2 linked regions of the Rhodohalobacter sp. SW132 genome follow. The protein of the gene in region 1 interacts with the protein of each later gene in a pairwise test. Links are inferred from orthologs where the notes say so. Each region holds a gene or a part of one and is shown in the gene's direction. Other genes may lie near its edges. The genes, in order: sucD and sucC.

The links.
Region 2: the proteins of sucD (region 1) and sucC interact in binary tests that used the Escherichia coli proteins (3 or more experiments, as listed by UniProt). The link is inferred for Rhodohalobacter sp. SW132 from one-to-one orthologs.

Annotation. Positions count from the first base shown.
Region 1 is NZ_QUOK01000002.1:487,860-498,581, forward strand. Bases 5,370-8,210 are described here. They hold sucD (succinate--CoA ligase subunit alpha), read left to right. Parts: upstream 5,370-6,277; coding sequence 6,278-7,144; downstream 7,145-8,210. Other genes in these bases: DYD21_RS06740 (bacteriorhodopsin), read left to right, coding at 5,370-6,066; DYD21_RS06750 (trans-aconitate 2-methyltransferase), read right to left, coding at 7,404-8,171; DYD21_RS06755 (DUF4837 family protein), read right to left, coding at 8,210-8,210. Outside these bases: DYD21_RS06710 (RagB/SusD family nutrient uptake outer membrane protein), read left to right, coding at 1-37; DYD21_RS06715 (SusE domain-containing protein), read left to right, coding at 66-1,166; DYD21_RS06720 (hypothetical protein), read left to right, coding at 1,582-1,794; DYD21_RS06725 (hypothetical protein), read left to right, coding at 1,803-2,402; dnaG (DNA primase), read right to left, coding at 2,796-4,799; more of DYD21_RS06740, read left to right, coding at 5,203-5,369; more of DYD21_RS06755, read right to left, coding at 8,211-9,307; trpA (tryptophan synthase subunit alpha), read right to left, coding at 9,336-10,148; trpB (tryptophan synthase subunit beta), read right to left, coding at 10,145-10,722. UniProt on the Escherichia coli protein: Succinyl-CoA synthetase functions in the citric acid cycle (TCA), coupling the hydrolysis of succinyl-CoA to the synthesis of either ATP or GTP and thus represents the only step of substrate-level phosphorylation in the TCA.
Region 2 is NZ_QUOK01000010.1:102,936-113,729, reverse strand. Bases 1,448-4,360 are described here. They hold sucC (ADP-forming succinate--CoA ligase subunit beta), read left to right. Parts: upstream 1,448-2,256; coding sequence 2,257-3,465; downstream 3,466-4,360. Other genes in these bases: DYD21_RS16740 (FAD-binding and (Fe-S)-binding domain-containing protein), read left to right, coding at 3,774-4,360; DYD21_RS16750 (hypothetical protein), read right to left, coding at 1,448-1,976. Outside these bases: DYD21_RS16755 (outer membrane lipoprotein-sorting protein), read left to right, coding at 615-1,388; more of DYD21_RS16750, read right to left, coding at 1,431-1,447; more of DYD21_RS16740, read left to right, coding at 4,361-6,635; DYD21_RS16735 (LVIVD repeat-containing protein), read left to right, coding at 7,500-8,828; DYD21_RS16730 (hypothetical protein), read left to right, coding at 8,856-9,416; DNA repair protein RecN, read right to left, coding at 9,700-10,794. UniProt on the Escherichia coli protein: Succinyl-CoA synthetase functions in the citric acid cycle (TCA), coupling the hydrolysis of succinyl-CoA to the synthesis of either ATP or GTP and thus represents the only step of substrate-level phosphorylation in the TCA.

The DNA of each region.
Region 1 (10,722 bases):
TTCCAACCTGAACCTGACACAGAACCCAGGCTACTAACCTTTTTAACTCATAAGATTTAAGAGTCATGAAAAAATTAATTATATCAACAATTGCGATTCTTGGCCTGCTGGTCTTCACCTCGTGTGAAGACTCGGTAGGGCCCACGATCAATTCCGATGGAAGCTCTCCTGCCCTTACATCACATAGTGGTGGCGAAAGTTTTGTACTCAACGAGGAGGAAGCAGATGATGAATTGTTCACCCTCTCGTGGGACGCACCGGATTACGGGTTCTCGGCTGCTGTAACCTATACCATCCAGATGGATGCAGACAACAGCGGATTCGAAAATCCTGTTACATTTGCTGAAACAACCCAAACATCCATCACGATGACGGTAGGTGAAGTAAATGCTATTCTGCTTGATGCCGGCCTCCCATTTAGCGAGGAGACAACCGTAGATATGAGAATTCGTGCTCATGTAAACGATTCAGTTGAAGACCGATATTCGGATGTCTTCACACTTGGTTTCACACCATACGAAACCGAAGTAGATGTCACATTTCCCGAAGAGCTCTTCATGATTGGAAACAGCGTGGGCGGCTGGGATTGGGGCGCCGTTGATCTGCCGATGATTCCGGTATACGATAAACCACATCTGTTCTGGAAAATCGTATGGATTGAAGCTGGTGTTGATGATCCGGGATATAAGTTTGCTCCCGAACAGGATTGGGGCAATGATTTTGGATACAACGGTGAAGCACCCGTTGACGGCGTCGTTGAGTTTGGAGGTGATAACATGCCAGAACCTGAAGAATCAGGCTATTACATGGTTGTTGTAAACTATGAAACAGAAGAGATTGCCGTTGTTGATCCGCAGGTTTACCTGATCGGTGAAACCGTGGGAAGCTGGGATACCGCAAACCAGGATGCACGTTTTGACGTGGACAACGAAAACGAACTCCTGACAATCACCCGGGAGCTCAATTCTGAAGAACTCAGGATGTATGCCTGGTATGATGGCGGCTGGTTCACCGACTGGTGGCAGTCAGAGTTTATGATCTTCGGTGGCGAAATTGAATTTCGCGGTACCGGGGGCGACCAGGATCGCGTCAACATCAGTCCTGCCGGTGAATATACAATTGAACTGGATTTCAGAAATAACACAGGATCCGTTCAGCAGCAGTAATCAATTCACGCAACTCTAAAATTATCAAAGCCCGCTCTGAAGAAATTCGGATCGGGCTTTTTTTATTTGATTTGAATAAAAAATCAAAAAAAGATTTTCTTGAACTTACCAAAGAAGACTTTAAAGTCTGTCTTGAAAATACTTCTGATACCGGGTAGCGCGTTAAATTGAGAGATCCATTTTAATAAACCTGATCCTTTATGTATTTATTATTTTTAAACTTCCATTAGTATAATTATCAAATTCTTTTATTTTACCATATATGTCGTATTAAGAGTTGCACGTACATATCCTCCTGCCGCACAATCGTTACTCAATCGTTCGAATTGAAGTTAGAAGTGACCGACAATACCGGACGGACGGTAGAATCAACGGTTCATCCTGTGGCCACCAATTAAAAAAGACGGAGGAAGCAATGAAAATGACGAGATATAAATTCACTGGACTTATCCTTCTCCTGGTGTTCCTGACTGCAGGCTGTGATCTGAGCGGCGCCGCGGAGGACCTTGAAGAGAACGAGGAAGAAAACCCCGTTTCAGTTTTTCCGCCCGAACTGTTGCGTCTCAACATTTTTTTCAACAAAAAAAATGGGCTGTCGGTGAATCGTTTATTGTACGGGGTAATGTAACACGCGATGTGTATACACCCGGCCTCGATGAGCCACTAGAGCTTATACTTTCCACCGATGTCGGCGAACAGGTAACAGTGAGCGGTTTTCAATGGTGGGATTTTTTCCCGCCGGAGGACTTAGAGGAAGTATTTCGGAATCATGCATCCCTGGCTCTAATTGGTGGGAAAGAGGAAAATGAAGATCGTGGATACGCTCCTTGTACAGAAGGCGGGGGACGAATAGTATCTGAAGAGACTATTGAAATGCTGGCGGAGTGGGTCAAACAGAAAGAGGGTATTGAAAATGCATATCGTGTACCTTCCCGCTACGTGATCAATGTATATCTAAAACAGGAGGAAATAACAGCAGAAGAGATTCGGGAAATCCGGGATCATCCTAATTTTTGGTTCATGGAGCCTGCAGAAGGGCTTTTTCTTAAAGCAATGAATCAACTGAACACTGCAGATGAAGAGAATTGTAGTGAGAGTATACGGCAAGTATTCAGACTTTTCCGCTGGGAGGAACTGGAGGAACTGCTCATCCTTGAACCAGGTATGGTGCTGACGATCAGTTATGAACAGCCGGACGGATCGGTGCTTGAAACGTCAGTGAATATTGTAGAATGACGGGTGCAAATAGCCGGACTGGAAAAATATATATTATAAATCATTCTGATTTCTCAGTGGGAAGATGAAATCATTCAGTTGTAAACACAGATACAGAAAACTGTCTTTTATAAATAGCTGTTAAGTTGTTATCAAGCTTAATTGTTTAAAATTACCGTTCCTGAAACAGAATTCCTTTTCCATTTTCGCAATATTTTTCGAGCTAAAGTGAAAAAAGCTCCGGTTGAAGTTGCACAATCGGTAAAATTCGGTTAATTCTTGCCATCCGTTAGGTACAAGGGTTACTTTTGTTTTCCCGTTTTCTTCTACCAGTTCAAATAAAACTTCCGTATCAAACCACTCAAGTACAAGCTTAACCACTGTTGCACACCGAGTGCTGGCAAACTGATTCCCCTACTTCTCCCCTTTCATCTTATACTCAAACGTCTCCTGAATGATGGTATCCGACGAGTCATCATCCATAAAATCCGGATCATCAAAAAGCATGTCGGCAGACATTTTCTGAATTTTTGTGATCTCTTTCTGAACTTTGGAAATCATCTTCATAAAACGTTGACGTTCGTCCGTGTCTCCCTCTTTTAATAGCTGGGAAAGCTCGGCTCGTTTGCGTTCATAAAAGTGCAGGCGCAGGGCTTTCATCGCTGATTTGGCGCTTTTGAACGGAAATTTATCTTTTTTGAACTCATTGCCGGTCGCTTTGGAGTGGTTTTCACTAACGGAATATCGTTCGAGTAAAATATCGCTCAGCAGCGAAGGAAACGGCTGATCACGGCTGGAATAGTGCTCCACCGAAATTTCTTGTTCCTTGATGTGGCGGGTCATAATATCTTCGTAAAATTCCCTGAGTTGTTCATCCTCAATTTGATCCGCCCCAACGTTATGACCGATAAATTTCTGCATTTTTGGTCCGAAAGTCAGAAGCAGCCGAATAATCTCTTTTTCGTAAAACGGCCGCTTTTTTTCAGGAGCCGGTTTAGACCTGGCAGCCCCTTCCTGCGGCGGAGCAGGCCGCGGATCATTCGGAGTTGAAACCGGTGCAGACTGTTCACGTCGTTTCGATCGCTGTTCTGCCCGGCGTTTTTCTGCGATAAATTTTTCAAGCTGCTGAAACAGCTCCCGGTCACTCCCCTTGCGGTATTGCTGCGTTTTCTGGTGCAGATGCTGCACATACACCTGGCGCTGAATCTCCTCAGGAATTTCGGCAATCTGTTCCAGAATCGTATGGATCAGCCGGGCACGATCGCCGGGCTTCTCCAGGTCTCCTTTCTTTTCCGCCTTATGAATGGTGAAGGATATAAAATCTTCCGCCTTCTCTTTTTTTAGATTCAGAAAGGAATCCTTGCCAAACTGCTTCACAAACGAATCGGGATCTTCACCATCGGGCAATTCCAGCAAATTCACCTCCATACCTTCATGAAGTGCAATTTTCAACCCGCGTTCCATCGCTTTTTGTCCGGCTTCATCCGCATCATAAATCATCACAATGCGGTTGCCGTACCGCTGCAGAATATTGATCTGTTTTGATGTAAGAGAAGTACCGCTTGAAGCCACCACATTTTTAATTCCGTGCTGATACATGGTAATCACATCCGTGTACCCTTCAACCAGAATGACCTCCTCTTCCTTACGAATATCATTTTTCGCAAAGTTAACCCCATACACCACTTCACTTTTGTTGTAGGCGATGGTTTGGGCGGAGTTTACATACTTCGCCGTTTTTTTATTTTCATTCAGTATTCTGCCGGCAAACGCAATGACCTTACCCGAAGGATTGAAAATCGGAAACATCAGCCGGTCCCGGAAGGTGTCATAAAATCCATCGCCGCGATTGCTCGGTTTGATGAGATCTGACTCCGCAAGATACTCCTCTTTGATCCCCTCCTTTTCTGCTTCCTTTAGCAGGGAATCACCGCCGCCGGGTGCGTATCCCAGGCCGAATGTTCGGATGATTTTGTCATCATATCCGCGGCTATTCAGGTACTCTCTCGCTTTTTTCGCATCACTGCTTTCATGAAGCTGCCTGTGATAATAAAGTCCTGCATATTTCAGGGCATGGAGCACTCCCTCCCGCAGATGACTCTCTTCCTTGTATTTCTCCGACTCTTCCGGTTTGGGCAGATCAATTCCGTAGCGATCGGCAAGTGTTTTCATCGCATCGGGAAAACTCACACCCTCCATCTCCATAATAAAATTATAGACGTCCCCGCTCTCCCCGCAGCCAAAACATTTATAAATCCCCATGCGTGGAGTAACGTGAAAAGAAGGCGTTTTTTCATCATGAAACGGACACAAACCCACAAAGCCGTTCCCGGATTTCTTGAGGCGGACGTAATCGTTGATCACCTCAACAATATCGGCTGCTTCCCGAATTTCTTCTTTTTTATCGTCACCTGTCATCTGCTGCTTTTAAAATCAGTCATAAAAAAAATCGTTGATCAAATCCTTGAGTCGGAACAGTGAGTTTACAAAAAATGGCCTCTTCATATATGATGCTGCTATTAGAAAACTCAATTACAGTAACCAAAATATCCATCCCCAGACCCGGGCTAAACTTACAAATTTTGCATAACAAATCTTGATGAATCATCGGAACGAACGTGAACAATTTAGATTTTAAATACTATTGGTTCCCTTCCTAAACAAGAGAGAATGAACTGAATGTCATTCCATTTTTCTTCTGTCATTTGTGGGACATATATCAGTCAAAATCTATTTTCAATAATTTCTGTAAATATTGAACTTTCCAAATAACCGGGGTGTTAGCGGGACATGTCAATAACCCCAAATCAAATCAATAACTATGGAAGCTTTAATCGAAATGTTGGGTAATGCCACATTTGAAAACTATGTAGGTGCGGCTGAAGGGTATACCGAAATGGCGTACCAGATGTCTGCTCACGTTCTAACGCTCGGTTTTGCAATTATGCTGGCCGGTCTTCTTTACTTCGTTCTAACCATAAAAACCGTAGCTCCTAAATACAGAACCTCATCCGTACTCTCCGGTGTGGTTATGGTCTCTGCTTTTCTGCTGCTCTATGTACAGTCGCAGAACTGGACAAGCGCAATGGTTTATGACGCTGATACTGCCCGATATGTATTGGGCGACGGTAACGACCTGTTCAATAACGGATATCGCTATCTGAACTGGCTGATTGATGTCCCGATGCTGCTCTTCCAGATTCTGTTCGTGGTTACGCTCACCAAAAGTGATTTCAGTTCCATCAGAAATCAATTCTGGTTCTCGGGTACAGCTATGATCCTCACAGGATACGTTGGACAGTTTTACGAAGTAACCAACCCGACATTATTCTTCGTCTGGGGATTCATCTCAACCATCTTCTTTGTTCATATTCTTATTCTGATGAAGCGGGTGATCAGCGAAGGAAAAGAAGGCGCTCCTCCAAAAGCACAAAAATATCTCGGGTACATTTGGGTACTCTTTTTATTCTCCTGGATGCTCTATCCCGGTGCATATCTGATGCCATATCTCACAATGACACTCGATCCTGTCTTGAGCGAAACACTTGTTGTAGGGCGACACATTACCTATACAATTGCTGATGTTAGTTCTAAGGTGATCTACGGTATCTTCCTCACGCTCGCTGCTCAAGAGATGAGTAAGGCCGAAGGATACGATTACGAAACTATGAAAAACGCACTCTGATAAATTCTTAACCCCACAAAAAACCCGGGTGTCAGCAGCATCCGGGTTTTTTTATGTCTGATATTTTTATAACCCTAAAGAAAACAGAGCCTGATTTTTAAAGGGATGTCAAAAATTGCACAACACTCGCAATCGTTGGTAAATCTGCAGTAGGAAGGCTATATTCCACCCGATGAAAAGAAACGGAATCCATTAATTAAATTTGATATAGATGAGTGTATTAGTTGGTAAGGATACCCGCCTCGTTGTTCAGGGGTTTACCGGTAGCGAAGGGACCTTTCACGCGGAACAGATGATTGAGTACGGTACGAATGTAGTCGGTGGAGTAACCCCCGGTAAAGGTGGTCAAACCCATCTCGATCTGCCGGTATTTAACACAGTTGCCGATGCGGTTAAAGAAGAGCAGGCAAATACATCTGTAATTTTTGTTCCCCCACCCTTTGCCGGCGATGCAATTTCTGAAGCGGCATTTGCAGGAATTAAAGTGATTATTTGCATCACCGAAGGAATTCCCGTTGCTGATATGATCATAGCAAAACAAATTGTAAAGAGCCACGGTGCTGTTCTGATCGGGCCAAACTGCCCCGGAGTTATCACACCGGGTGAAGCAAAAATCGGAATTATGCCGGCAGATATTTTTGAACCGGGTAACATCGGACTGATTTCAAGATCCGGAACACTCACTTACGAAGCCGTTGACCAGCTTTCCAAAGCCGGACTCGGACAAACCACAGCAATTGGAATTGGCGGTGATCCCGTTATCGGAACCAATCACCTCGACGCTGTAAAACTGTTCCAGGATGATCCCGATACCGAAGCAATCGTACTGATTGGCGAGATCGGCGGAACAGCCGAAGAAGAGGCTGCTGCCTATATTAAAGATAATGTAGACAAGCCGGTTGTAGCATTTATCGCCGGAAGTACAGCACCTCCCGGACGCCGCATGGGTCATGCCGGTGCAATTATCTCAGGCGGAAAAGGATCTGCCCAGGATAAGAAAAAAGCACTGCGTGATGCAGGGATCACCGTGGTTGACAGCCCCGCCGAAATCGGATCAACACTGAAAGAAATGCTCTAAGCACTTAATCCATAATCGGTTGACAGCCTAAAAGCCATTTCTGAGTGATCGGAAATGGCTTTTTTTTGTAGAACCATTTTCCAAAATATTCATCATCTAACGTTTACAGGTCTTTTATTCGTGCAGAGGCGCGCTGATTAATCCGCTGATTTACGCAGATCATTCACAATCCATTCTGGGCCTATCAGCGTAACTCTGCGATATACACAGCGAAAATCTGCGAAAAACAGAGCAGCATTTGGTTTCCACTTCAATTCAACTACTCAGCGATCCGCTTCACTGCCAGAAACACATTATGGTAGGTCAGCCCGATTCTTCCTTCACTCCTCTCCTTCCAGTTTTCATTTAAAAGCTTGATCTCTTTCCGGGTAAGCATCCTGTCATCTTTTTGTGCATTCACACCGCTCTTTTTGAATTGAATCAAAAAATCTTCAAATGATTCAAAATAGTGAACCGACTGATCTTCATAAAAATCGACCTGAACCGGTCCCATTGACAGATGAATCACCAGCGGTTCGGTTTGAGGAAGCTGCCGGCCTGTATAGGGAATACCGAGATCAAGACAAACTGATCTCCACTCTTTAAAGGAATCTTCGCCTGGAAATGACATCAGCATCAGCCCGTCTACTTTCAAAGACCGGCTAAGTCTTTCGAGAGCTGTTGCAGGCTGAGTAAATGACTGAACGGTGTGATGACCGCAAATCAGGGCGTAATTAAGCTCATCGGGCGGATCATTTTCCGGATCTCTCGCCTCCCGGGTTAGCCGATCCGTATCTGGATAAAAATCATTGTGAAAGGCGATTTTTTCAGAATCAGGATCCATCACTTCAATGTCACGTTCGGGAAACATCTTTATCAGATATTCCGTGAAATGACCTACTCCTGCACCTGTTTCCAAAATGGGACCGACGGGTATGGAAAAACGCCACGGCTCCAGGGATTTGGCCATTCGTTCAGCGGAATCTTTCTCTGGACCTGAATTTATTTTGTACTCAGCGAGGGAATGAGGACTATCAGTATTGTTCATCAACGGTTATTACGTTCAACTCTAATTATCTTGACGATTTACTCCAACCCTGTAATTTCTTCGGAACGTGTGGTAACCCAAGTTGAATCGCTTTCGAACGTTCGTCCCATCGCCTGAAACTGCCTTACAAACCGGCGTTTATTCACTCTGGGTGCAAACTGGGCATACTCAACCATAAAGAGCCGGTTCGTCTCGGGATCATGATATGTGAAGTGCACAAACGGGCCGCCCATAAAGTCGTTTGTCATCCGCCAGATACCCATGGTTTCATACGCGGTCAGGCGATCGTCTCTGTCAATGGAACGTGTCTCAAGTGGCCTTCGGTAATCGGTGGTTACATACGAGCCATCGCGTTCCCCCTGCACCAGGTATTCCATCAGTGAATCGCGTTTTGCATTAATCCAGTCAGCATTGATAAAGTCGGGATCTTCCACCCCATCCTGCCACCAGGCCCACATCCAGCGGTTATTATCGGGCAGGTAGCGTCGGAACATCACAGCATTTGTTGAATCGATAACCTGGATATAATCGTGCTGCATCCTCACTTTCCATCCGTGATTTTCCCATAGCGAATCGGATACAGCAACCTGCTCTCCACGCCGGAAAATATTTTCAGTTCGTCTTTCCAGCTCTCTGTCCAGCAAATTCCCGACGAGATCTTCTTCAGCGTTATAAATTTTTTCAGCAAGAGCTTCATCGGAAACGGAAGTCAGAACCAGCGCCCACTGATCACGCACCCAGCGATCGCTTAGTGGAAACGCAAAACTTTCCTCCTGTCGCACACGGTTTTCCACTTCATCACTCAAAATACCGTTGATAAACCTCGATACATTTGTTTCTTGATCAATCGGTGCAGCAAAAATCACATTTTTAAACTCTTTGAGCTGTTCAAGCTGCTGATTGTTTCTGAAATCACGAAAGGTGAGTGTGTATGCGTTTTCAGGTGTGGGTACGGTTTGAATCAATCCGCCAAACGTTTCACGGATTGCCATTGCGGTTTCGCTTTCCCACTGGGTTGAATCCATTACAACAATAACCTCATCCACTGGACCAATGGAATTGGGACGATAATCACCGCTGCAGGCAGCAAACAGAATCAGCAGTGCAAATGGCGCTAAAAAAGATGATAATTTCATAGAGGGCATCTGTATTATTTAATGTCGATCAAATATTTCCAAATTTCAGTTCTTTAACAAATGAAAACAGCTTCTGTTTCCATCCGTTTTCGGGATAGTTTTCCCGGATATTCTCAACCAACGCACTTCCAACGATAAAGCCGTCGAGATCGGAGGATATTTTCTTCGCATCTGTATGATTTTTGATTCCAAACCCAACCAGGCTCGGATTTTTCTGAACATTCTCGCGAACACGTGAGATAAATTTTTGCACGGATTGAGCAACCTCTTCACCATCCCGCGCACCTGTAACGCCGGTAACCGACACACAGTATACAAATCCGCTGCTTCTCTGATCGATCAGTTTCATTCGCTCACTGGATGTATTTGGAGCCACCAGAAAAATCATTGAAAGTCCTGCTTTTTCGGCGTGTTCACTTAGCAAACCCGATTCCTCGATCGGGGCATCGGGAATAATCAGACCATCAACACCGCACTCTTCAGCACGAATACAGAACTTCTCCACACCGTACCGGAACACCGGATTGATGTACCCCATCAGCACAATCGGGATTTCTGATTGCAGACGGATCTCTTTCACCATTTCAAAGATTTTATCCATGGTAATTCCCGCTTTAATCGCTTCGTTACTGGCATACTGAATGGTTGGTCCGTCAGCCAATGGATCGCTGAACGGCATGCCGAGTTCTATCATATCGGCGCCGTTCTGTTCGAAACCGAGCACCAGATCTACGGTTGACTCCAGATCGGGAAATCCCGCAGTAAGAAATAGGGACATGATTTTATCGCCATCTTTCCGTTTTTCAAAAACCGACTGAATTCTGTTTTTCTGTGCAATCATGAGTTAAAGTATTCTGAAATAGTTTTCATGTCTTTGTCGCCGCGTCCGGAGCAGTTAATTACTACAATTTCATCTTTGGAAGTGAGCGGCATTAGCGTCTCGAGATAAGCCAGCGCATGCGCCGTTTCAATCGCCGGGATGATCCCCTCAAATTTTGAAGTTCGTTCTACTGCATCCATCGCCTCTTTATCGGTCACACCATAGTACGAAACGCGTTTGATATCATGTAAATGCGCATGTTCGGGACCAATTCCCGGATAATCCAAACCGGCACTGATGGAGTGGGCAAGCTGAATCTGACCCTCGTTGTTATGCAAAAGGTAGCTGAGTGAGCCGTGCAGAATGCCGGGCGTTCCGATCGTCAGGGTTGCTGCGGTTTGATCAGTATCGGCTCCCAAACCGGCTGCTTCCACACCGATCATTTTCACTTCTTCGTCGTTAATAAACGGGTAGAAAAACCCGATCGCGTTTGATCCGCCGCCAACACAGGCTACCAGGTAATCCGGCAGCCGGCTTTCTGCCTGCAAAATTTGCGATTTGGTCTCTTTACCGATCACCTGGTGAAAATCTCTCG
Region 2 (10,794 bases), on another replicon or contig:
AAAAAAGCCCCTTAAAGATTATTTAAGGGGCTTTTTTCGAGTAATATTAGAATGTAGAATTAAGTGGGCCCAGCAGGACTTGAACCTGCGACCAATCGATTATGAGTCGACTGCTCTGACCAACTGAGCTATGGGCCCTTTTGTGTGGTTGAGTTTTTAGAAATCTCGAAACAGCCTTAAAACTACGGGCTTTCTCTGTCAGATACAATAACCCAATTCATTCAAATAGATTAAGCCGGGTTACATCACGGTTCTTGAACTTAAATGTCCAGGTTTTTAATAGATATCAAAAAAACACTCATGATGAATGATACAATGTCCGTTTACTTTACAATGAACGGCTTACTATATGTTGGCCAATATCTTACCCATCCACCATAATTTATTTAACGCAAACAAACCCTTTATTCAACTGATAATTTCCCGTATATTTAATTGGGGTTAAGGATTCTGATTGAGTTTCCATACTTTTTCAGTGATCCTGACATTGGCCACATCCTAACGGGTGTGGCCATTTTTATTTCAAGGCCCAAAAATTCACCTCACCTTAAATCCGGTGAACGCTCTCCTAAATCCCGGCGTTTTCATTCATCAAGCTAAATCTAATTATTCTTATGAAATCTGCCCTAATAGCACTTTTTGCTTTTTTGATGATTCACGAAACATGTCTGCATGCACAGGATCGCATTACCGATGAAGCGGAAGCAAGATCAGTTTTTGAAGAAGTGGAAGACCGAAGAAACTCCATCAATACTGAAACGGCTACCCTGGAGATGATCATTACCGATCCGAGGGGACGCACACGCAGCCGAACAATGAAAATGTGGTCATCTACGGATGAAAACATCTCCAGGAATCTTATCGTATTTTCTAATCCCGGCAACGTAAGCGGAACCGCATTTCTCACCATCCGGGAGAACGGAAGCAGCTCGCAGCGGCTTTATCTTCCTTCTGTGGGTAGAATTCAAACCATCGGCTCATCAGACAGGGGAGATCGTTTTATGGGCAGTGATTTTACATACGAGGATCTGGGGGATCAGCAAGCGGAGGATTACGAATTTGAATGGCTGGAAAATCACGAAAATTATTACCTGGTTCACGCCTCCAAACCTGACTCTGAACAGTATTCTTCCGTCACTTTTAAAATCGATCGCGAAATGTATACCCTTTCTGAAATTCACTACTTCGACGATGAGGGAGAGAAAATTAAGCGCCTTGAGGCTGAAGATTTTGAACAGCTATCCGATCAGTTGTGGTCGCCCGCACGGATGACCATGTACGATTTGCGGGAAGATCGAAAAACGGAATTGAAATGGACTGAACGCGAAATCAACGCTTCCGTTGAAGACTGGCGTTTTACAGAACGCGGGCTCCAAAGGGGAATTTGATTAAATTCAGATATCAAATAAATAGAATTTCCCTCCGTCCCCCTAAATCCCGCGATCGGTCACAGCCACCTGCCATCCCTCCAGTGGGTTTGCAGGATTTGCACTGCTGTGCAGGTAATATTTTTCTTTTGACACAATTCCCTGTTTTACCGGGGCATACCGAATGGCCATTGCGGTTGCGTCGATATCATGCTGCTGATACACCACCCGCTTATGATCTTCACTGCTCCATATCAGGGTCCCCGCCGGGCTTCCGGTATTGCCATGCTCTTCAAGAAGCGGAATCAGCCAGGATCTGTGCAAGCTCGGTCGGCCTTCCCTTAATACCTGCATCACGGCTTTTGATGAAAACGCCTTGAAGCTTTCAATAATCTCATCAAATGTGCCCCACGCTGCATTCCCCATCAATAGAATACGATCGGGAAGAATTACGTACTCGTAGATTCGCAGTCCTCGCCGGTCACAGCACCAGCGCAGCCCGTTGCTCATCTTCCGAATCAGCCTGATCTCCGTGAACAAAGGGATTCCTGCAACGATTCGTAAGGATATATAGCTCAGTTCTTTCTCTTTTCGATATTTTCCAGCCATAACTTTCTCTTTTTTCACTTTTCACTTTTCACTTTTCACTTTTATAATATGATCTGAATTAGAGCCAGCCCTTACACTTTTTCTGAAAATTGATCAAAGCGGCATTAGAAAGCACATCACCCCCAAAAAAACCAATTACTGTCATAAAGATTGTAAATATCGGCCTGCCCCCGGCCCTACCAACCAACAAATCCCTTCTCAGCTTTTTTTTACCTGCCAGTTTGGCTATTATTACACCCGAAATAATGAAACCCTAAATCTTGTTGAAAACCGGTTATTTATGAAAATTCATGAGTATCAAGCCAAAGAAATTTTAAGTGAATACGGGGTAGCAGTACCCGATGGTGTAGCGGCCGAGAATGTTGATGATGCCGTTGCTGCAGCAAAAAAAATGAAAGAGAATGGATCTTCACTTTTCGTAGTGAAAGCGATGATCCATGCCGGCGGACGCGGTAAAGGCCGCACCAAGAACAACAATGCCAAAGGGGTGATTCTTTGCAAAACCGTCGATGAAGTAAAACAGGCGGCTGAAGATCTGCTCGGCGATACGTTGGTGACCATCCAGACCGGTGATGAAGGTCAGAAAGTAAATACCATTTATGTAACCGATGGCGTAGATATCGCACAGGAGTACTATCTTGGAATCCTGCTCGACCGCGGTAACAGCAAAAATGTGATTATGGTCTCCACCGAAGGCGGTGTTGAGATCGAAAAAGTTGCAGAAGAAACTCCCGAAAAAATTATTAAGGAGTGGGTAGAGCCCGGAATGGATCTGCAGCACAACCAGGCCCGCCGTCTCGCATTTGCACTTGGTCTCGAAGGAGATGCATTCAAAAAAGCGGTGAAGTTCATCATGGCTCTTTACAAATGTTATGAAGAGACCGATGCCAGTCTTGTGGAAATCAACCCGCTGGTTCGCACACCCGACGGTGATGTGATGGCCCTCGATGCCAAATTCACATTCGATGAGAACGCCATGTTCCGTCAGAAAAAATATGCTGAACTTCGGGATGAATCCGAGGAAAACCCCATTGAACTGGAAGCATCAAAATATGGACTGAACTACATCAAGCTCGATGGAAATGTGGGATGCATGGTTAACGGCGCCGGCCTGGCGATGGCTACCATGGATATCATTAAACTCTCCGGCGGCGATCCGGCCAATTTTCTTGATGTTGGCGGCGGTGCAAATGTAGATACCGTGAAGAACGGCTTCCGCATTATTCTTGAGGACCAAAACGTAAAAGCGATCCTCATCAATATATTCGGCGGAATCGTTCGCTGTGACCGCGTTGCCAACGGCGTGATTGAAGCGATCAAAGATCCTGAAATTGCCAAGAAGGTTGAGAATGTGCCGATTATCGTGCGTCTGCAGGGTACAAACGCCGTTGAGGCGAAAGAGATTATCGATAACAGCGACCTGAACGTCATCTCAGCCGTGCTTCTTAAAGAGGCAGCGGATGCGGTATCGAAAGTGATTGCTGCCTGATCACTTCAGCCTGTTTGCATGATTGCAATTTAAGCGGAGCTTCAGTGATTAATACTGGATGCTCCGCTTTTTTTATGTCTGCATATCTTTAAACCGCATTGTTCGGTGATCTTTTACAGGGTTTACTGTAGCTCAATTTCGAATAATTTGTTCGGAGTTATTCAAAAGTGAAAGAGATTAATCGACAGATCTTTAGTATACTATACGGCTGATGAAACAACATGATATTAATTTTTAAATTTCTGTTTCGGTGTATGCCGAATACCTGTTTCTCGTGACTGCATACCCGTTAAATTTCTACCTTCCGGATGATTAAAACCGATTCCCTCACCCGCCGACTTTACGCAACTGACGCCTCCATTTATGAAGAACTCCCCTCCGGTGTAGCTTTTCCGTCTTCGGTTGATGAGATCCGTCAGCTGGTGAAAGAAGCTGCAAAGAGAAACTTTTCGATCACTGCCCGAAGTGCAGGCACCAGCCTGGCCGGCCAGACCACCGGTGAGGGGATTATCATGGACAGCTCGCGGCACATGACCGGAATCCTTGAAATCGATCCGAAGCGTCAGGTTGCACACGTGCAGCCGGGTGTGATCCGTGACACTCTGAATCGCGAAGCGGCAAAATATAAGCTTCAGTTTGGCCCCGACACAGCGACTACCAACCGGTGCATGATCGGCGGCATGATCGGGAACAATTCGTGCGGATCATTTTCGATCAAACACCGATCCACCCGTGAACATATCCTCGAAATTGAAGCCGTCCTAAGCGACGGCTCAACCGCTCTGTTCAAACAACTGTCAGATCAGGAACTTGAGGAGAAACTGAACCTCCAGACTTTCGAAGGGAGTATTTACAGGCAAATCCTGCAGCTTCTGAAAAAGCATAAAGATGAAATCCTGGACCATTATCCTCACCCGGAAATTATTCGCCGAAATACCGGGTATGCGCTCGACCGGATGTGCGAGATGTCGCCACTCACCCCCGGCGGACGGCCATTTAACATGGCTGAACTTCTGTGCGGGAGTGAAGGAACTCTTGCGATGACCGCATCCGCAAAACTAAACCTGGTGGACCTTCCCGCCTGCCGATCGCTTGTGATTCCGCAGTTCAGCTCACTTCGCGAGGCGATGAAGGCTGCGGTTGAAATTGTGAAGTGGCAGCCGGCAGCTGTGGAGCTTGTGGATGATATCATCCTGGACGCCACAAAAGGAAATATCGAACAGAATAAAAACCGGTTTTTCCTGAAGGGTGATCCAAAATGTATTCTCATTGTACAGTTTGAGGGTGAAAATCAGGATGAATTGGAAGCCCATTCGGCGAAACTTGCCGAACGTCTGAGGGAACTCAATTTTGGATATGCGCATCCATATCTCTCGGATGAAGATGAAATCCGGCGCGTCTGGGATCTCAGAAAAGCCGGACTCGGGTTGATTATGGGCCTTGGTAATGAAAATCCATCCCCGAGTTTTGTTGAAGATACGGCCGTTCGCGTGGAGGATCTGCCCGACTATGTGGATGATTTCCAGGCGATGCTCGATCGTCACAACTCTTCGTGCGTATTTTATGCCCACGCATCGGTCGGTGAGCTGCACCTCCGCCCTGTTGTAAACACCAAAACGCCCGAAGGTCTCGAAACCATGAAACAGATGGCGGCAGAAGTGGCCGACATCGTAAAAAAATATCGGGGCTCACTCTCCGGTGAACACGGCGATGGGCGCGCTCGGGCGCCTTACATCGAAACCGTTTTGGGGAGCGAGATGATGCCGCTGCTCCGGCGCGTGAAGGAGATCTGGGACCCGAACTACCTGTTCAATCCCGGTAAAATCCTCGACCCAAAACCGATCGATACCGATCTTCGGTTTTCGCCCGATTACAATCCGCCTGCCGTTCCAACAATGTTCAAATGGCGCAAAGCCGGCGGATTCGGCAACGCCATTGAACTTTGTAACGGCGCCGGTGTATGCAGAAAACTGGCGCAGAGCGGCGGCACCATGTGTCCGTCCTACCACGCCACACGTGAGGAAAAAGATAATACCCGCGGCCGGGCAAACCTGTTTCGTCAGCTTTTCTCAGGTAAGCAGATGGACGCGTTTGAATCGGAAGAACTAAAGGATGCACTAAGCCTCTGCCTGAGCTGCAAAGCGTGTAAAAGTGAATGTCCCGCTAATGTGGATATGGCAAAAATGAAAGCGGAGTTTACGCACGGCTGGCACAAAAAAAATGGTATCTCCTCAGCTGAACGATTTTTTGGTCAGCCTGAAAAACTCTATCCGCTCGCTTCATTTACCGCATCGGTCACAAATTTTATCAACAAGCAAAAACCGACAAAGTGGTTGTTCGAAAAACTATTCAACATCCACCCAAGCCGGAATGTCCCGGAGTTTGCCTCGCAGACATTTCAATCGTGGTACAGGAAGAACAGATCAGACTTCAGTCATCCCGGTGCGAAGCAGGTTCTCCTGCAGGTTGATATTTTCACCAACTACCACGAACCTGAAATCGCAATTGCGGCTCTTAAAGTGCTACATTCATTGGGCTACGATGTTCTGGTCCCGTTTATCCGACCATCCGGACGACCGCAGATCTCCAAGGGTTTACTGGATGAAGCCTCAAAAATATGCCATGAGAACATCAACCATTACTACCCATTTGCGGAACGGGATATCCCGATTGTGGGACTTGAACCGAGTGAGATTTTAACGCTCCGGGACGAATACACCGATCTCTGCAGAGAGGAAGACCTGGACAAAGCTAAAAAAATTGCTGATCACACCTTTCTCTGGGAAGAGTTTCTTGCTACTGAGCTGGCGACCTCGGACGCTCTTGATGTCGGAAAAGGCCGGAAAGTTTATATACACGGCCACTGCCACACAAAAGCGCTGGTCGGCAATCATCCTCTGATTCAATCTTTCAGGCAGCTTGGTTTTGATCCCATTGAGCTGAAAACCGGATGTTGCGGCATGGCCGGCAGTTTTGGGTATGAAAAAGATAAATATGAAGTTTCCATGCAGGTTGGCGAACAGGTTCTCTTTCCAGCTCTTCGCGAATTAAATTCAGAAGCCAACATCTGCGCTCCCGGATTTTCCTGCCGCCACCAGATCTCTGATGGCGTTGGGAAAAAAGCGGCTCACCCGGCGGTGGTTGTCGCCAAAGCCATGGGGCTTGCCTGACACGTAAATATTTTACCACCGTGTGAGCCCAATATGAGGTGTTGAACCTGGGAATTGGATTTGCTCGAAAAAGTGAAGTTCATTAACCTTGGATTTCATATCCTTTAAGATTAATGGACTGCATGAATTTTGACATGAATGTTGAATCTCTGACACCTGCGTCAACAGCCACTGAAAGTAAACCGCTAACATAGCCGAATCGTCTTACAGCCAAGCTATCTCCTCATACTTCAAAAAACTCTCCATAATAATATCACGCTTATAACAAGTATTACTGTATATATTGATCGCAATTGCTTATCAATATATTTGGCATCAATACTATGTTTTCAGACTTGTGTATAATTATAGATTGATGAGATGATTAATAATAATAAAATTAAGTTACCAATCATTGTATTTGATCTAAAGTTCGGATTCCATCCACATACAATCAACAAAGTCGTATGTAGCTATAGCGGCGCCAGCCCAGTGTTCACCTCGCCTCAATTTTAGTAATTATTTTGAATTGCATTTTCAATCTAAATTTGAGCAACCCAATTTTCTCTTACTCCGGCAATGTCTAATCATATTTAAAAGCAAAATAAGACCTATTCTATTTTGTAAGATGATTATTCTTAAAAAACCTTACACCTTTATTCATTAGAAGTTTTACTCAAATGAAGTATTGATGCTCCCAGATTTTCCTACCGAAGCGGCTCACCCAGCGGTAGTTATGGCTCAATCGATGGGCTTAGTGTAATAGATTTCAATTTTGACGGGGTTTGAATCTATTCGGTTAAATTAATCGCCACATCGAATAGGTACTCGCCATTTTAGCTGTGTAGATAGAAGTAACAACACCTTGAATTCAATTTGCACATTATGAAAACACGAGATACATCCACATTTCGCCAGCCTGTGTTGTCTCAGTTCATCATCGGGACATTACTTCTGATTTTCTTGCCGCTTTTTTTAACTTCCTGTAACGACAAACAAGTTCAGACGGTCACCTGGACAGAGTTCGAACCGGTGTACATGACTCACAGTGAGTTTGTGAACTCTGTGGCTCTGGAAGAGTCGCGTGATCTGAACAACCCCGGAAAATTCTATTTTTATGGCGGATATCTTTTTGTGAATGAAGTCAATAAAGGGGTTCATATCATCGATAACCATGATCCTTCTGCTCCGCAAAATGTCGGGTTTATTAATATCCCGGCCAATAAAGATATCGCTGTGGATGGCACTTTGCTGTATGCCGATTCACAGAAAGATCTGTTGGTCTTTGATATCAGTGATTTGAGTTCCCCAGAGCTTGTGCAGCGGATTGAAGATGTTTTCAATACTGCTTCACGAATTGCTCCCGGTTTCACAACCCAGTCTATTGACGATTCCAAAGGCCTTGTGGTTGACTGGAAACAGGTTGAGCGCGAGGAGATCTGTGAATCAAACTGCAATTCTCAGCCGACACGGTGGGGCACCGGCTGGGTAAATACAACTGCCAGCTTTGATGCGAGCCGCGCATCCATGGGTGAATCATCCGGTGGTGGTGTGGGTGGTTCGATGGCGCGTTTTGCGATTACATCAGATCATCTGTACGCCGTAGATCACACGAGTCTCACCGCGTTCAGTCTCGGTTCCGGGAACACGAGTAAAGTGAGTCAGCAAAATGTGGGATGGCAGATCGAAACAATCTTTCCGTACCAGGATAATCTTTTTATCGGCTCCGCCAACGCGATGTATATCTACGCACTTTCAAATCCATCCAATCCGGAGCCGCTCTCTGTCTACTGGCACGCAACCGCCTGCGACCCGGTTGTGGTGGAAGGTGAATACGCTTTTGTAACGCTGCGGAAAAGCGAGGCCTGCCCCATGGGTGTAAATCAGCTCGATGTGGTGGATGTGAAAGATCTTACCAACCCCAAGAAAGTAAAATCGTATGGGATGATCAACCCGCACGGACTGGGTATTGATAACGGTAAGCTTTTTATCAGCGAAGGAGATCACGGACTGAAGATCATGGACGCCAGCGATCCGCATAACGTAAAATTGCTGCGCCATATCGAAGATATCAAAACATTTGATGTGATTCCTTACGATGGTGTTTTGATGGTAACCGGCGATGATGGAATCATCCAGTATGATTACAGCGACATCAACAATCTGAAGCATCTGAGCACCATACCGGTTTTCAAAACCGAGCCCTCACTCTGACCTGACTTCTGAATCGAATATCCTGTAATGAAAACTCGATTAATCGTTCTGCTTTTCGCTCTGCTCCTCTGGCCGGTGTTGGTCTGTTCTCAACAACCAGTTCCGGCCGGAGAAAACAGCGATTCAGGCTTTTTTAATCGCACCGGATCTGATCTTCTATTCAGCTCAGATCACTCAACGGCCCGGTTTTATACGATCAATGGCTACCGCTTTACTCCTTTCGTTTCGGCCGGACTTGGAATTGGATATGTGCCCTATAACGATCCCCTTGGGCTGATTCCCATCTTCACCGATCTGACAGTTATATTTCAGGATGGCGATGTATCCCCGTACATGTTCTTCCGGATGGGTTATACCCGGAGTATAAAATCAGATTCAGATGTTGTGATGGATAACCATAATGGAGGCTTGATCGTGAATCCCGGACTGGGCCTTCAGTTCAAAACCAGCAGAAGCTGGGGCTTTTATCTGAACGTGGGATACAACCGCGACCGGTCTGCTCACCAGTTTGACAGCTGGGGAGGTCGGACCGTTGAAAACTCGCACACCTACCAGAGAATCAATTTGGGAATGGGTTTTGTGTTTTAGGCCTGAGTTCAATTCTTAAATTATCCCCTAAAAGTCCCCCTTCGAGAGGCTGTGAGAAAATAAATCACAAGCATTTAAAAAAGTCCTTTTATTTAACCACGAAGTCACGATGACACGAAGAATCACGAAAGCTAGTAATTTGATTTTGTTATACTTCGTGTACCCTCGTGGCTTTGCGTCTTCGTGGTAAAAATAAATGGCCGATATCTTTATTAAGTATTTCCTCACACCCTCTAAAAAGGGGGATGTCTATCAGAGAAAAATCGATGGTTCACCAATGATCTCAATTCCTAACACCACCACGTTCAATCAGCTCTTTGGCGCTGCTGAGTGCCGCATCGGTAATCTCCTCTCCGCTCATCAGGCTCGCAACTTCCCGGACATGTTCCTCCTCCGTCAGCGGTGTAATTCGCGTGATGGTCCGCTCTTCCTGTTCAATTTTTTCAACGCGATAATGCTTGTGTGCCTGGCTTGCAATTTGCGGCTGATGGGTGATCGCTACAATCTGGCAATATTCGGATAATTTCCGCATTTCGCGTCCAACTTTTTCCGAAATATTACCGCTGATACCTGTATCGATCTCATCAAATATCATAACCGGCAGATGGTGCTCCTGCGCCAGGATCGATTTCAGCGAAAGCATCACCCGGCTCACCTCCCCGCCTGAAGCAATTTTGTCGAGTGGTTTTGGCTCTTCGCCTTTATTTGTTGAGATATAAAACCGAACATCATCACACCCTTCGGCTGAACACTCTACGGGCCTGCCGTCAATTTCAATCCAGCCGCTGTCAGCAAATTGCCACGCCACATGTACGCGGAACTGGCCGTTTGGAATCCCCAGGTGGCTGAGCGTAGCTACAATATCAGTCGATAACTGTTCACCGATTTCCAATCGTTTATTGTGAAGCGCCTCAGCACTTTGTTTCAAATGACCGGCCTGCTCACGGATTCTTTTCTCGATTTTCTCAATCTCGAGATCAAAATTTTCAGCGACATTCAGCTCCCGTTTAACTTGGTTATAGTAGCTGATCAATTCAGGAATAGATCGCATATATTTTTTCTGAAGGCGATTCAGTTCCGACTGCCTTTGCCTTAGTGTCTCCAGCCGCTGCGGGTTAAACTCGATCGTATTTCGATACCGTTCAGCAAAATTCACCGCTTCCTGTATGCTGATGCGTGCCGTATTCACCTCGCTCAGATAGGTTTCAAACTCCGGTTCAATCCGCGCCATATCTTCCAGGTGAAGTTTGATGGTATTAAGCATCTCCATCAGGCTGATATCATCCCCGTTCCCGATTTCTGAAATCGCGGCTGCTTTCTGATCCAGATCTTCCGCATTGTCGAGAAGGTTCATCTCCGATTCAAGTTCCTCTTCTTC